2 regions of the Oceanobacillus phoenicis genome follow, and region 2 is predicted to be linked to the other one. Evidence: a T-box and tRNA genes for the amino acid it is inferred to sense, from the RefSeq annotation. Region 2 holds a T-box; the other holds one or more tRNA genes.
The links. The T-box of region 2 lies ahead of tyrS (tyrosine--tRNA ligase). A T-box ahead of a tRNA ligase gene usually reads a tRNA of that ligase, here a tRNA-Tyr.

Region 1 (7,764 bases), 1.8 Mb from region 2:
TTCGCACCTAAAGCTCCTTCTTCACGTGCATGGTGAATTAATTTGTTTAATCCAGCATCGCTAACGCCAAGAGCTTCCAGTTCTTTTTGTGCTTCATTCAACAATTGTCCAAGAAATTGCTTACTCGCTTTTTCTAACGCGTCTTTTGCATGATGCGTTAACTCTCCGATGCGCTCGATTTTGGCATGTATTCGTTTTGGCGCCATCTTTAACAGACGAGCTACAGATTCAACAGAGGTGCGGGTATCACCAATTCGGCCTGAGTCAGCTACAATAAAGTGTAAATCTTCACCAAGTTCGATATAATCGACAGGGTTATTTTTTTCAAACCATACCGGTAAATCTGATGTTATTGTAAGCGTATCAAGCCCACTTGGATCACCATGAGCATAGGTTTCTGCTACATTCGCTAAACGCAGTAGCTCTTCTGTTGTATATGTTCGATCGGCATAGTCAAATAAAGAGCGTATAACAGAAATCGCTACTGAAGCACTCGAACCAAGACCTTTACCTGGTGGAATTGAGGAATTAATACGAATAAGTAAGTCCTCATTAGGAATTTCAAGATAAGCTAGTGTCTCATCAACACAATTAGCAATACCCTGAAGATAATCAGGTGCATGTCGTAATGGTCCATGATAAAAAGAACTGTCCACTTTTACCGTACCCGGGACATACTCAATAACGGTTTCTACACCTATTAAAGGAAATGGAATAGCAATCGCTGGTTGTCCGTGTACAACTGCGTGCTCTCCGATTAAAATAAGTTTACTATGAGCTACACCAATAGCTGTTTTCTCTGAGGCTGTTACTTTTTCTAAACTCATTGTTTATACTGTTCCACCAATTCTTTAGCTTTTCCGACACGGATTTCTTTTTGTTCAATTAATTTATTCGCTATCACATCAATCATCTCCCCTGAAGCCCCTCCAGCAATTGCAACAGAACGCGAATGAAGAGCCATATGGCCTTTTTGAATTCCATCAGTTGCTAAAGCTTTCAAAGCACCGAGATTCTGTGCTAAACCGACTGCAACAATTACTTGTGCTAGTTCAGCCGCAGATTTTATATTCATTATTGAAAGAGAAAGTTCTGCTAAAGGATGTACCCTTGTAGCTCCACCAACAATTCCAACAGACATTGGTAACTCAATTTCACCAACCAAATTACCTTCGTTATCTTTAGACCATGTGGTCATCGAACCATATTGGCCATCTTTTGCTGCATATGCATGAGCGCCAGCTTCAACAGCACGCCAATCATTTCCTGTAGCTATGACAATTGGGTCAATGCCATTCATGATACCCTTGTTATGCGTAACAGCACGATATGGATCAGAAGCAGCAAATTCATAGGCATGTATAACACCGTCTCTGACTTCCTCACCAGTGAAATCACCTGTTGCTAAAAGATAAGGCGGAATCACACATTTTGCATTTGCTAGGCTTCGGTCAGCGTAGTTCGACAAAATTCGAAGGTAAACCTTGCCATTAGTTATTTCTTCAACAATAGGAGCAATAGCTTCTACCATAGTGTTAATCATATTTGCTCCCATCGCATCACAAGTATCTACATATATATGCATGATAAGCATCTGCGAGTATGTTGAATCTTCATGATCATTCAGAATACGCACATCGAGGTCTCTCGTACCCCCGCCTCTTTTTACAATACTTGGATAAGCATCATCAGCAGCTCGCATCAACGTATCTTTTTGGTTAAGAACCGCTTCTTTTGCTTCATTGAAGTTAGAACACCCTACAACTTGAATTTGTCCTATCATTAATCTTTCCCGAGACTCGGCTTCAAATCCACCTGCACTTCTAACAATTTTTGCTATGTGGCTTGCAGATGCTACAACTGAAGCTTCTTCAATTGCCATCGGTACTACGTATTCCTTCCCGTTAATCACGAAATTCAATCCCATCGCTAAAGGAAGCTCATAGGTACCTACTACATTTTCTATCATATTATTGGCTGTATCTAAAGATAATGGGTGATTACTCGTGAGACTACTCATCTGCTCATCCGTCAGTTCATGATTATTTTTCAATAATTCGCGTCGTTGTTCTACTGACATATTATAAAAACCTGGAATTCTAGAAGATTTCATTCCTCGCTCATCCTTTAATCTATTGAAATTCATCGAACTAAAAAATTTAATATATCGTTCCCAAATTAAACTATGTAAATTATAACATGAAATATAATGACTTTTCATTTAGAAGTTCCGATATGTGTTAAGTAATGAACTTTCAATTATTTCCTTATCTTCTGTAAAGTTATTTTCATTGTTTTCTCTGTATATAAAAACAAACAGGTCCGACTAATCGTTCCTGTTTGTTCCATGTTATGAGCCATGAAGGATTCGAACCTTCGACCCTCTGATTAAAAGTCAGATGCTCTACCGACTGAGCTAATGGCTCGTATAATATAAAATGAGATATTTCATTAATATAGTTTATAAAAAAGGCATAAAAAAAAGACCTTAATTAAAGTATGGCTGGGCCACCAGGATTCGAACCTGGGGTACACGGGATCAAAACCCGATGCCTTACCGCTTGGCTATGGCCCAACAACAAAAATGGTGGAGGGGGGCAGATTCGAACTGCCGAACCCGAGGGAGCGGATTTACAGTCCGCCGCGTTTAGCCACTTCGCTACCCCTCCGTAGATATTGTTAACCATAAAATAAAGATTATACAATTAAAATTCAAGTGGTGCCGGCCAGAGGACTTGAACCCCCAACCTACTGATTACAAGTCAGTTGCTCTACCAGTTGAGCTAGGCCGGCATTATTAAGATTATAGTATTCAATTATTTTCACGTTTCATGAGCCAACCAAATGAAATAGTATCAAACTTCAATTTATGTTGCAAGAATATATTTCTACATCATATAAAACTTGATGGTGGAGGATGCAGGGCTCGAACCTGCGACCCCCTGCTTGTAAGGCAGGTGCTCTCCCAGCTGAGCTAATCCTCCATAATATTGGTGACCCGTACGGGATTCGAACCCGTGTTACCGCCGTGAAAGGGCGGTGTCTTAACCGCTTGACCAACGGGCCATGATGCTTTTCGACAGCTTTTTGATAGCATGTCTCGCAAACTGACGAATTTTATTATATCGAGTATAACCCAGTTTGTAAAGAGTAAATTGGAAAATTTTTTGGATTTTTTTATTTCACTTAAAAACCGTCTCATTGCTGGAATAATCGCACTTTTCAGCTTCCTTATCCACCTATAAAACAACACTTTTATGTTTTGGTTTCATTACCAGGTACTAATAAGTTATAATAAGTAAATAATGAATCATTTGGAGGTAAACTATGACGAAACTATTAGAAGGTAAAAATATTGTAGTTATGGGGGTTGCGAATGAACGAAGCATCGCCTGGGGAATTACCAAGTCACTGCACAATGCAGGAGCTAATCTAATATTTACAAATAGACAAGAACGTTCTTATCAAAAATTGGTGAAACTACTAGACAAGCATGAAATGAAAGCAACTGCCATTATCTCTTGTGATGTTGCTTCTGATGAAAGTATTCAACAAGCATTTAATGAAGTTGGTGAAAAAGTAGGAGTCATTCATGGCGTAGTTCATTCTGTTGCCTTTGCAAATCGTGATGAATTACAAGGGGAATATGCAAATACATCAAGGGATGGCTTTTTACTCGCTCAAGAAATTAGTGCCTACTCCTTAGTAGCAGTCACGAAGGCAGCTAAAGAATTTATGACTGAAGGTGGTGGAATCGTTACACAAACCTATCTAGGCTCCGAACGCGTTATTCCTGGTTATAATGTGATGGGGGTTGCAAAAGCTTCCCTAGAAGCAAGTGTTCGCTACCTTGCCGAAGACATGGGTAAATACGGTATCCGTGTAAATGCTGTCTCTGCAGGACCGATCCGTACCCTTTCCGCAAAAGGTGTTTCTAACTTTAATGAGAAAGCTAATGTTATTGTAGAGAAAGCTCCATTACGCCGAAATGTTGATCAAGATGAAGTTGGCGATGCAACCTTATTCCTAATTAGTGAAATGGCTCGTGGTATAACTGGAGAAGTCTTACATGTTGATTCTGGCTTCCATATTATTGGTGGATAAAATATAAAAGATTAATAATACCTTCTCATTTTTTGGGAAGGTTTTTTTATGCTTATGTTTATTATCATACACATCGGGAACATTTAATTATGTACAACAATTCAAGACAAAGGAGCTTGATAATATATGTTTAACAATGTAAAACACTTTATTAATGGTGAATGGGTAGAATCCACAGGCAATGAAACAATTGATGTTATAAATCCAGCAACAGAAGAAAAAATGGGTACGATTAGTGCAGGTACAGAAGAAGATTTAGATAAAGCTGTACAAGCTGCTAAAAAAGCATTTCCTTCCTTTTCAAACACTGCAAAGGAAGAAAGAGTCCAATTATTAGAACGTATAGCAGATGAATATGAAAAAAGAAAAGATGAATTTATCAACGTAATTACCCAGGAATTAGGTTCTCCAGTTACTTTTACGGAGCAAACACAATATGAAATGGGTCTTCGTCACTTTAGAGAAACAGCAAAAATATTACGTGACTTTGAGTTCACCGAACAACGTGAAGGATCATTTATTCAGAAAGATGCAATAGGTGTAGCAGGGTTAATTACACCATGGAATTTCCCTACAAATCAATTATCAACAAAACTAGCTAGTGCGATTGCTGCTGGTAGTACAGTAATATTAAAACCAGCATCGCAGACTCCATTTGCTGCAATGCTAGTCGCAGAAGTATTTGAAGCAGCAGGTGTTCCTAAAGGTGTATTTAACCTTGTAAATGGTTCTGGTGGTAAAATCGGTAATGCAATTAGCTCACATCCAGATATTGATTTCGTATCGTTTACTGGTTCGGGCGGAGTCGGAACAAAAATCATGGAAAATGCAGCTCAAGATATTACGAAAGTATCTCTTGAATTAGGTGGTAAATCTCCAATTATTATTTTAGATGATGCAGATGTGAAATATGCTGCCAAAAATGCAATTACAAATATCGCTGCTAACACAGGGCAAGTATGTACTGCAGGAACAAGAGCACTTGTACCAGCTTCCATGCATGATGAGTTCATTGAGGCAGTAAAAGAATTATTACCTGAATTTCCTGTTGGTGACCCGCAAGATAAAAACACCTTTACCGGTCCACAAGTTTCCGAAGAACAGTGGAAAACGGTTCAAGATTATATTCAACAAGGAATCGATAGTGGAGCAACCTTGGTAGCAGGCGGCACTGGTAAACCAGATGGTTTAGAAACAGGATACTATTCTAAACTAACTGTCTTTACGAATGTAAATCGTGATGATACGATCGCTCAAGAAGAAATCTTCGGTCCAGTCCTATCCGTCATTACGTACAATGATTTAGATGAAGCAATTGATATAGCAAATGATACCATCTATGGATTAGCAGGATATGTCGTTGGTGAAAATCCAGAGACATTAACAAAAGCTGCTAAAGGCATAAGAGCTGGTCGAATTACAGTTAATGATGGTAAAGCAGACTTCTCCGCTCCATTTGGTGGATTTGGTCAATCTGGTATTGGCCGCGAATGGGGTGACTACGGGATTGAGGAATTCCTAGAACCAAAAACAATTCTTGGCTTACCTAAATAATATTACGGCAAAAAGGCCCTTGCGCCGCTTGTTGCTGATTCAATTATTTAGTTATTCAGAGCATGCCAATTTTATAAATTGCTATGTTATTAGAGAACCGGTAGATGATTACTACCGGTTTTTTATTTTGCTTTTTTAATAAACTTCTAAAATATAAAAGTAGACCTTGACATATAATCCAAATAGGTGTAAATTTTAAATCGTAACAATTACGATTCGTAATCATTACGTACGTTTTATAATAATGACTACTTTTATACTGATTTGGAATATTAACTTATAATATCTTATTAGAAATTTGGAGGTAACATAGTGAAACGTCTTCTATTTTTATTATTAACAACTCTCATTCTTTTATCTGCATGCCAAAATGAAGATGCTACTAACGGGGATGATGAAAATTCATTAACAATATCCACAACTATCTTCGCCTTAGAAGATTTCATCTCAAAAATTGGCGGTGATTATGTAGATGTAGAAAGTATCTATCCCCCGAACGCAGATGCTCATACATACGAACCTAGCTCTAGAGAAATGGTCGAACTAGCTAAAAATGATGCATTTCTGTACTCCGGTGTTGGTATGGAACCATTTGCTGAAAAAGCAGAGGAAATTTTAGCCGATGAAGATGTAGCAGTCGTTCCTTTAGGGGAAGGTGTGCACTTACGAGGTGAACATAACCACAATCACGGAGATGAAGAAGCATCTCACGAACATGAAAGTGATGACCATGACCATGACCACAATGAAAATTCAGCTTCCATCCACATCGACGGTGTAAATGATCACTATCATTCAGGTGATACCGTTGAATTAGAAGCACATTTAGATGAAGATACAGATGTTGACAACTGGAAGTGGTATTCTCGTACCGATTCTTCCGAGGAATGGGTAGAAGTGGATGGCCAATCAACTTCTCAATATAATGGTACGATTGATGAATCAATCGAATTAAAGGTCGTTTTATCTGATGACAATAATGAAGTTGTTGCAGAATCAGAGGCGGTACAGCTTCAAATTGATAATCATGATGGGGAAAGTGGAATTGGAGATCCTCATGTATTTATTGACCCTATATTAAGTATTCAACTAGCAGAGAATATTAAAAACACGTTAATTGACTTACTACCTGAGCAAGAAGAATACTTTACTGCTAATTTTGAGGAAGTAAAAAGTCAATTAGAGCAAGTTGATCAAGACTTACAACAAACCTTTGATAACGCAGACCTTAACCACTTAATTGTTTCACACGCTGCATATGGTTATTGGGAAGAACGATATGGATTGGAACAAATAAGCATTCATGGGTTATCCCCGACACAAGAGCCTTCTCAATCCGAGTTAGTACAGATTATCAATGCTGCTGAAGAACACGACTTAAAATATGTAGCATTTGAAAATAATGTAAGTAGTAAAGTGAGTGAAATTATTCAATCAGAAATTGGCGCAGATAGTATTACACTTCGAAATATGGAAACCATCACGCAAGAAGACATCGATAACGGAGAAGATTACTTTAGCTTAATGGAGAAAAATATTGAAGCATTAGAAGAAGCATTATCAAAATAATATAGAATAGACCCTGCATGTTAAGATTGCAGGGTCTATTTTTTGTGAATCAATTATTTCACTTGTAAACGTTGACCAGGTTGAATCGTGTCATTGGTTAACCCATTTAAAGACTTAATATTTTCTACCGTTGTTTCATATTCCTGAGCAATTCCCCATAAAGACTCTCCTGCTTGAACAATATGATACACCGGTCCTTGTTCAAATCCCGTTCCTCTGACAATAAGAACTTGTCCAGGATAAATCGTATCATCGGTTAAACCATTAAGATCCTTTAATTCTTGTACAGTCATACCAAATGCTCGTGAAATACTCCAAAGCGTATCTCCAGGTTGAACCGTATAGGTATCTTGTCCACCAGCAGACGGCAGATTAAATACACGAGCAATCCCATTGGCATGACCTAAGGCAATACGATTTAAATAAGCATCTGACTTTAATTTATTCGCATCTGCGACCGTATCAATAAAGCCATTTTCCGTTAAGATGGCTGACATAGCTGACTCACGTAAAACATGGAAGTTCGCTTTCTTCTTC
Region 2 (7,764 bases):
CTTCCTCCAGGTTCATTAGATCTGTAAACTCGATAACCGATGATATCTTTACTAGATGAGGATTTCCAAGTTAAGTTGCTACCAGATTTCTTTACAGAAGTTGGTTTAGCAGGTGCTTTTCCATCATCTTCTATAGATGATCCAACAGAACCTCCAGGAGCAGCAATTTTTTCCCACTTTTCTCTTTCTGTTATTGGATATAGCTGAGTAATATCATTAAGATTATCATAGCCTTTACGTTCCAACCATTCTGGATTAAACATTAGTCCATCACCTTCAACAAATTCAGAAGGAGTATTAGGTCCTGCTTTTACCGATTTTCCGTTCACTACAACGTAGCTTCCTGAAACGAGACTATCGTCTTCTTCTGATGGAACATATTTTTCATTGAATAAATCGGTTTTCACAAGTCCCGCTTGTTCACAAAGGTCGGATGGAAGCATACCTGAAATCGCACAATAACTGCGTTCAACGATTCCACCCGGACGTTCAAAACGGTCACTCGGTGTAACGAGCTCTGGATTTTCATTTGCAGCAGCATTAATTAATTTTGCCCAAAGCTGCAAGTTTCTTTGACTATAAGATAGGGCATGGTTTTGTGCATTGATTGAGTACGGGGTATCATAACCAATCCATGTCCCCATCGTAATGTTCGGATTGGTCCCCATAAACCAAGCATCTTTATACTCTTGAGAGGTTCCTGTTTTTCCAGCCCAATCGACACTTGTATTATTTAATTGGGAATTCAAATAACCAGCAGTACCGCTTGAAACTACGCCCCGCATCATGTCAAGTGTTAAATAATTGGTTTGTTGGCTAAATACTTCGACTGGTTCAGATTCATGTTCATAGATTACTTCCCCGTCAGGATTAACAATTTTCTCAATCATATAACCGTCTACAAATTTTCCGTTGTTACCTATAGTACTATATGCATTTACCGTTTCTTCCACGCTTACACCGTGAGCCATTGCGCCCAAACTGAGTGAAGGATTATAATGGTCACCTTCTGTTAACGATGTAATCCCCATTTTTTCCAAATAATTAGCAGCTGGATCCTGATTAATTATTCTCATATACGTATCAACAGCCGGAATATTATAGGAACTTTCCAGTGCTTTACGAGCGGATACCATTCCATAACTTCCGCCACCATAATTTCCTACTTCGTAACTACCATTAGCAAATGTTCTAGGATAATCTGCAATTGGTGTCCCCGGTTGTACTACTCCTGCTTCCATGGCAGGTCCATAGACAAGAATTGGTTTACTTGTACTTCCGATCGACCGTACTGTATTAAATGCATAGTTGTTTGAATGATCTTCATCATGACCTCTTCCACCAACAAATGAAATTATGCGACCGCTGCTGTTTTCAATCATCACTGCACCGGTTTGTATTCGTTCTGTTACTTCATAGGATTCGCCATCATCGTTGGTTTTTGTAAACGTTCGATCGTGGCCATAATTTTCATAGTTACGGGCTACTTTTTGCATTGCTTCATAAATTCCTTTATCAATAGTCGTATGAATTTCATAGCCATTCATACGCATTGAACGTTCAGCTAACTCTTCATATTCAGCTTCTAGATTTTCATCTTCATCTAGATCTTCTTTTGTAATATCATCTTGCTTCATTAAAACATCTTTAATAATATCTTTTGCACGTTTTTCAACCTCAAATGTAAGGTATGGATATTGATCTACAATTGACGGTTTCCCTTTGGTAAAATCTTGTGCAATATCATATTCTAACGCTTCGTTCAGCTCTTCATCTGTTATGTAATCCATATCATGCATACGATTTAAAACGGTTTTCATTCGATTTATTCCAGGTTGCAAGCCATTTTCATCTTTTAATTCACCACCATTTAAAAATGGCGTATAAACAGTAGGACTTTGTGGTAATCCGGCTAGATAAGCTGCTTGTGGAAGTGTGAGCTTATTCGCATCCACACCAAAAATACCTTGAGAAGCTGTTTGGATACCTGCAATATTAAGACCAGAAGAATTGCGACCATACGGAATAATATTTAAATAAGCTTCCATAATTTCATCTTTCTCGAAGAATTGTTCTAATCGCATGGCAAGCAATATTTCCTTCGCTTTTCGTTCAAACGAAACTTCATTGGTTAGAATTTGGTTTTTAATTAACTGCTGAGTTAATGTACTACCTCCAGTTTGTATGGAAGAGTTGGTTAATTCTTGTACCATAGCTCGTAAGATTGCTTTTGGGACAACACCATCGTGCTCCATAAAGTATTCATCTTCTGTAGCAATAACTGCATCAATTAAAACGGGTGATACGTTATCTAACGTTGTCTCTTGTCGATAAAGGTCAGCACGTATATCTCCTGCATACTCTTCACCAGCAAAATAAATACTTGATGTTTCTGAGTAATTGTATATGTCCATAGCCATAGATTCTTTATCTCGAATAGGTTCATCTTTTACTAGTGAGGCGAAGTAACCTAAACCGATACCTCCAACTAAAAAGAATCCAATGAACATGATCACGCAGACAAACAAGATTATATTCCAAACAATATCATATGTAATTCTAGAAGTTCGTTGGATGATACCTTCATGCCACCAACGCTTTAATGTATCCCAAAAACGTAGTAGTTTTTCTTTCATATTCATGTTAAACCTCCTAAATTCTCTAAACTATTATAGCATATGACAAATTTTTGTAGGGGAAGTTTATTAAAATTGTTGCATTCACATTATGATTATGCTATGAATAGTATCATACAATAAAGTTATATACGAAGAAGGATCGAAGTAGCTATGCAAATCACTATTGAAGAGAACTGACGGGTGGTGTGAGTCAGTATATATTTGCAGGTGAATTACAATCTGGAGTAGTTCTCTTTGTTAGAGATCGGTGGAAACATCGTTAACAATTCCAAGTGGCTGATAATCCAGCAACAAGGGTGGTACCGCGAATACAACTCGTCCCTTCCATTTTAGGAAGAGACGAGTTTTTTATTTGAAAAATATAAATTTTGGAGTGAGATTACATGGATATTTTACAAGATTTAGAAAGCAGAGGTTTGATTCATCAAACCACAGATCGCAAAGGATTAGAAAAACATTTGCAAAATAATCAAGTAACATTATATTGTGGATTTGACCCCACAGCAGATAGTTTGCATATTGGACATTTAGTACCTTTAACGATGTTGAGACGATTCCAACAAGCGGGCCATAAACCAATTGCTCTTGTTGGTGGTGGAACAGGGATGATTGGAGATCCTAGCGGCCGCTCGAGTGAAAGAAGTTTAAACGCTCCAGAAGTGGTAAATGGATTTACTTCGAAACTTCAACAGCAAATTGCAAAATTAGTTGATATGGAAAGTAACGCAAGTGGAAATGAGGTAGTAGCACGCAATAATCACGACTGGTTAGGTAAAATGACAATAATTGACTTTCTACGCGATGCAGGTAAGCATTTCGGAATAAATTATATGTTAGCAAAAGAATCTGTATCAGCAAGGATTGAACAAGGTATTACCTTTACAGAATTCAGCTATATGATTTTACAATCATTAGACTACTTAAAACTATATGAAGAAGAAAATTGTACTTTACAAATTGGTGGTAGTGATCAGTGGGGGAATATCACTGCAGGTATGGAACTTATCCGTCGTTCCCGTGAAAACCATGATGAGAATATTGAAGTATTCGGTTTGACAGTGCCACTAATAACAAAAGCGGATGGTACTAAATTTGGTAAAACTGCTGGTAATGCAATATGGCTTGATGCAACAAAAACTTCACCATACGAGTTTTATCAATTTTGGATTAATACGGATGACCGTGACGTTATTCGCTTTATTCGCTACTTTACATTCTTATCTGTAGAAGAAATTGCTGAACTTGAAAAAGAAGTAGAAACACAACCTGAAAAACGGGTTGCTCAGAAACGTTTAGCAGAAGTAATGACGAAAACCGTTCATGATGAAGCTGCATTAGAACAAGCAAAACGTATTACAGATGCGTTGTTTAGCGGTGACATTAAACAGTTAAACGTCGAAGAGGTAGAACAAGCGTTTAAAGATGTACCAAATCATATTATTACCCGTGAACCTGTTGGTTTAATTGATTTACTTGTCGATGCGAAAATATCTTCATCAAAACGACAAGCACGTGAAGATGTAAAAAATGGGGCAATTTACATTAATGGTGACCGTGTACAGGAAATGGATTACCATGTGGATGAAAAAGATCATTTAGGCAATAAATTCACTGTCATTCGTCGTGGGAAGAAAAAGTATTTCCTTATTCAAGTACAATAGAATAAATTAATATAGAAGGACGGGACACATAACAATGTCACTCATACGAGTATATTTTTGTCTCGTCTATATTTTTTACGTTAGAATTATAGTAGCAATCGGATTTCATTAATATCTTAATTTATGAAATTGGTACGATTGGTTTATTATATTGTTCCTAAATGAACAGATGATAATTATGATATTTCAGAAAATTCATTGGATACATCCATGATCTATGATAAAATAATTAACAAGTTTATTAATTGAATTTGAGAAGGGAATGCCATAAAATTGTAAGCGTTTTCTAAAGAGATCAATAACAATACAAACGTGATTGCTAATATGATGGAATAAAAAGGGAGAAGATGCTATGACGGAACTAATTCATAAAACAGTAGGGCAATTATTACAAGACAGAGCTGACGAAATGCCAGGACAAGAAGCAGTTGTATATTCAGATCGTGGCTTACGTTACACATATAAAGAATTTAATCATCTATGTGAGCAAGTGGCAAGAGGAATAATGGCTTTATCGATTGGGAAAGGAGAGCACGTAGCTGTGTGGGGTACAAATACTCCTGAATGGTTAACTCTTCAATATGCAACCGGGAAAATGGGCGCAGTCCTTGTTACGGTAAACACGAGCTACCGTGCAAATGAATTAGAATATTTACTTAAGCAATCTGACTCTACCACTATATTTTTGATAGAAAATTATCGGAATCACTCTTATATCGATACTTTATATGAAATTTGTCCAGAATTATATGATTCAAAACCGGGTGAATTGAAATCTGAACGACTACCATTATTAAGAAATGTTGTAATTATGGGAGAAAGAAGTTATCCAGGTGCTTTTCATTGGAATGATATCATTGAGAAGGCAGAAGAAATTACATATGAGGAACTAATTACTCAATCTCAAAATCTTGATCCAAATGATGTCATTAATATGCAATATACGTCAGGGACAACAGGGTTTCCAAAAGGCGTGATGCTAACACATAGTAATCTCACAAATAACGGCTATAATATAGCTTCCTGTATGAGATTGACCGCAGAAGATCGATTATGTATTCCTGTGCCATTTTTTCATTGTTTTGGATGTGTTATTGGTACATTAGCAGCGGTTAGTGTAGGGGCAACTATGATCCCTATACAAGAATTTGAACCAGAACAAGTCTTACAAACGGTGGAGATGGAAAATGTCACAGCACTTCATGGTGTGCCAACAATGTTCATCGCAGAATTAAATCATCCAAACTTTGAACAATACAATTTGAGTACATTGCGAACGGGTGTGATGGCGGGAGCTAATTGTCCGGTGGAAGTAATGAAAAATGTAATGGATAAAATGAACATGTCAGAAATAACCATTTGTTACGGACAAACGGAATCCTCACCAGTAATTACACAAACAAGAACAAACGATCCGATCGAGTTGAGAGTTGAATCAGTCGGAAAAGCATTACCGAATGTGGAAGTGAAAATTATAGATCCAGCTACAAACGAGGAACTACCACGTTATACACAAGGGGAGCTGTGCACAAGAGGATATCACGTGATGAAAGGTTACTATAAAAATCTCGAAGCGACTCAACGAACAATAGATGAAGATGGATGGTTACATACTGGTGATCTCGCAGTAATGGATGAAAATGGTTATTGTAAAATAACTGGAAGATTAAAAGATATGATTATTCGAGGTGGAGAAAATATCTATCCTCGTGAAATTGAAGAATTTTTATACAAGCATTCTAAAATTCTAGATGCACAAGTAGTTGGTGTACCAGATGAAAAATTTGGTGAAGAAGTTCATGCTTGGATTATCTTAAAAGAAGGTGAGACTAGTTCACCAGATGAAATAAGAGAGTTTTGTAATGGACAAATTTCCAAACATAAAATTCCTAAGCAAATATTTATTACAGATGAGTATCCAATGACAGCTTCAGGTAAGATTCAAAAGTTTAAGTTACGAGAAAAGTCGTTGAAGGAAGTTGAAAGAAACATATAAAAATAGCACAGTTAAATTACTACTAATTACATCTGAAAGTAAGTAGAGGTTGGGATGATCCGTCAATTAATAAGATTGATTGTTCTATTCCAACCTCTATTACTATTCTTATATGTTAGACAAAGAAGCTTAATGCAAATACAACTGCAAATCCAACAAATCCGATGATAGTTTCCATTACTGTCCATGTTTGTAGTGTTTGCTTTTCTGTCATTCCGAAAAATCTATTAACTAACCAGAATCCAGAATCATTTACATGTGAAAACACAGTAGCACCACTCGCTATAGATATTACAATTAATCCTAACATAGGTTCAGAGACTTCCATCATACTAATAATTGGCGACATTAACCCTGCAGCAGTAATCATTGCAACTGTAGCAGAACCTTGGGCTATACGCACAAATGTAGAAATGATGAACGCTGCCAATACTAAAGGAAGGTTTGATGTTGCTAACATATTACCTAAGACATCACCAACACCACTATCAATTAGTGTTTGTTTAAAAACTCCTCCTGCACCAGTAATAAGAATGATAATACCGGCAGGTTCTAATGATTTTGTAGCAATATTTTGTACTTCTTCTTTTGTATATCCTCTTTTCGTACCCAAAATATAGAAGGTTAATAGGGTGGATATAGTTAAAGCGATAAATGGATGTCCGATAAATGTAAGGAATGAATGTATAAACGTTCCTTCTTCTAATATTAACCCAAATACAGTGTTAATAAGGATTAAAATGAGTGGAATTAATATTAATAGACATACAGTTTTAAAGCTTGGTAATTCACGATTCGTTTTTTCTACCTCTTTTTCAAGGTATTCTTTATCAACGATATATTTGGGAACATCTAAATGAATTTTTTTGGAAATATATTTACCAAAAATAGGTCCCGCTATAATCATCGCTGGTAAACCTGCTAAAGCTCCAAATAAAATTACCCATCCTAGATCAGCATTTATAATGGAAGCGACCGAAATAGGTCCTGGAGTAGGCGGTATGAAACTATGAGTAACAGCTAGTCCTGCTAGTAAAGGAATACCGAAATATAATAATGATTTTTTCGTTTTTTGGGCAAGGCTGTACACAATTGGGATTAAGATTACCAAGGCAACATCTAGAAAAACGGGGATTGCTACAATAAACCCTGTTAAACCAAGCGCCCATTGAACTTTTCCATCACCAAATTTATTTACCAAAGTCAATGCTAAACGTTCTGCCCCTCCTGAAACACGGAGCATTTCTCCGAACATAGCTCCTAAACCAACTACCACTGCAATAAAACCTAGGGTTCCTCCCATACCTTCTTCCATAGTAGCTACAAGATCATTTAAATCCATACCAGATAAGATACCTATAAAAATACTAGAAATAAGTAATGCAACAAAAGCTTGAAGCTTTGACCGCATAACCAAGAATAGCAACAGCGCTATACCTAGTATTGTTACCAGAATTAACATAGTAGT

Region 1: it encodes a tRNA-Tyr, which carries the amino acid that the T-box ahead of tyrS (tyrosine--tRNA ligase) is inferred to sense. The anticodon was not compared.

What each region holds. Positions count from the first base shown of each region.
Region 1 covers NZ_JBDFME010000001.1:474,282-482,045, forward strand. The annotation lists gene mvk (mevalonate kinase) at 1-827, opposite strand, end outside; gene ABC346_RS02545 (hydroxymethylglutaryl-CoA reductase, degradative) at 824-2,113, opposite strand; tRNA gene ABC346_RS02550 (tRNA-Lys) at 2,354-2,426, opposite strand; tRNA gene ABC346_RS02555 (tRNA-Gln) at 2,501-2,575, opposite strand; tRNA gene ABC346_RS02560 (tRNA-Tyr) at 2,586-2,669, opposite strand; tRNA gene ABC346_RS02565 (tRNA-Thr) at 2,718-2,793, opposite strand; tRNA gene ABC346_RS02570 (tRNA-Val) at 2,909-2,984, opposite strand; tRNA gene ABC346_RS02575 (tRNA-Glu) at 2,992-3,066, opposite strand; gene fabI (enoyl-ACP reductase FabI) at 3,328-4,104, shown strand; gene ABC346_RS02585 (aldehyde dehydrogenase family protein) at 4,231-5,658, shown strand; gene ABC346_RS02590 (metal ABC transporter solute-binding protein, Zn/Mn family) at 5,971-7,227, shown strand; gene ABC346_RS02595 (N-acetylmuramoyl-L-alanine amidase family protein) at 7,281-7,764, opposite strand, start outside.
Region 2 covers NZ_JBDFME010000001.1:2,276,233-2,283,996, forward strand. The annotation lists gene ABC346_RS11260 (transglycosylase domain-containing protein) at 1-2,642, opposite strand, end outside; T-box leader at 2,762-2,965, shown strand; gene tyrS (tyrosine--tRNA ligase) at 3,023-4,300, shown strand; gene ABC346_RS11270 (AMP-binding protein) at 4,653-6,296, shown strand; gene ABC346_RS11275 (GntP family permease) at 6,412-7,764, opposite strand, start outside.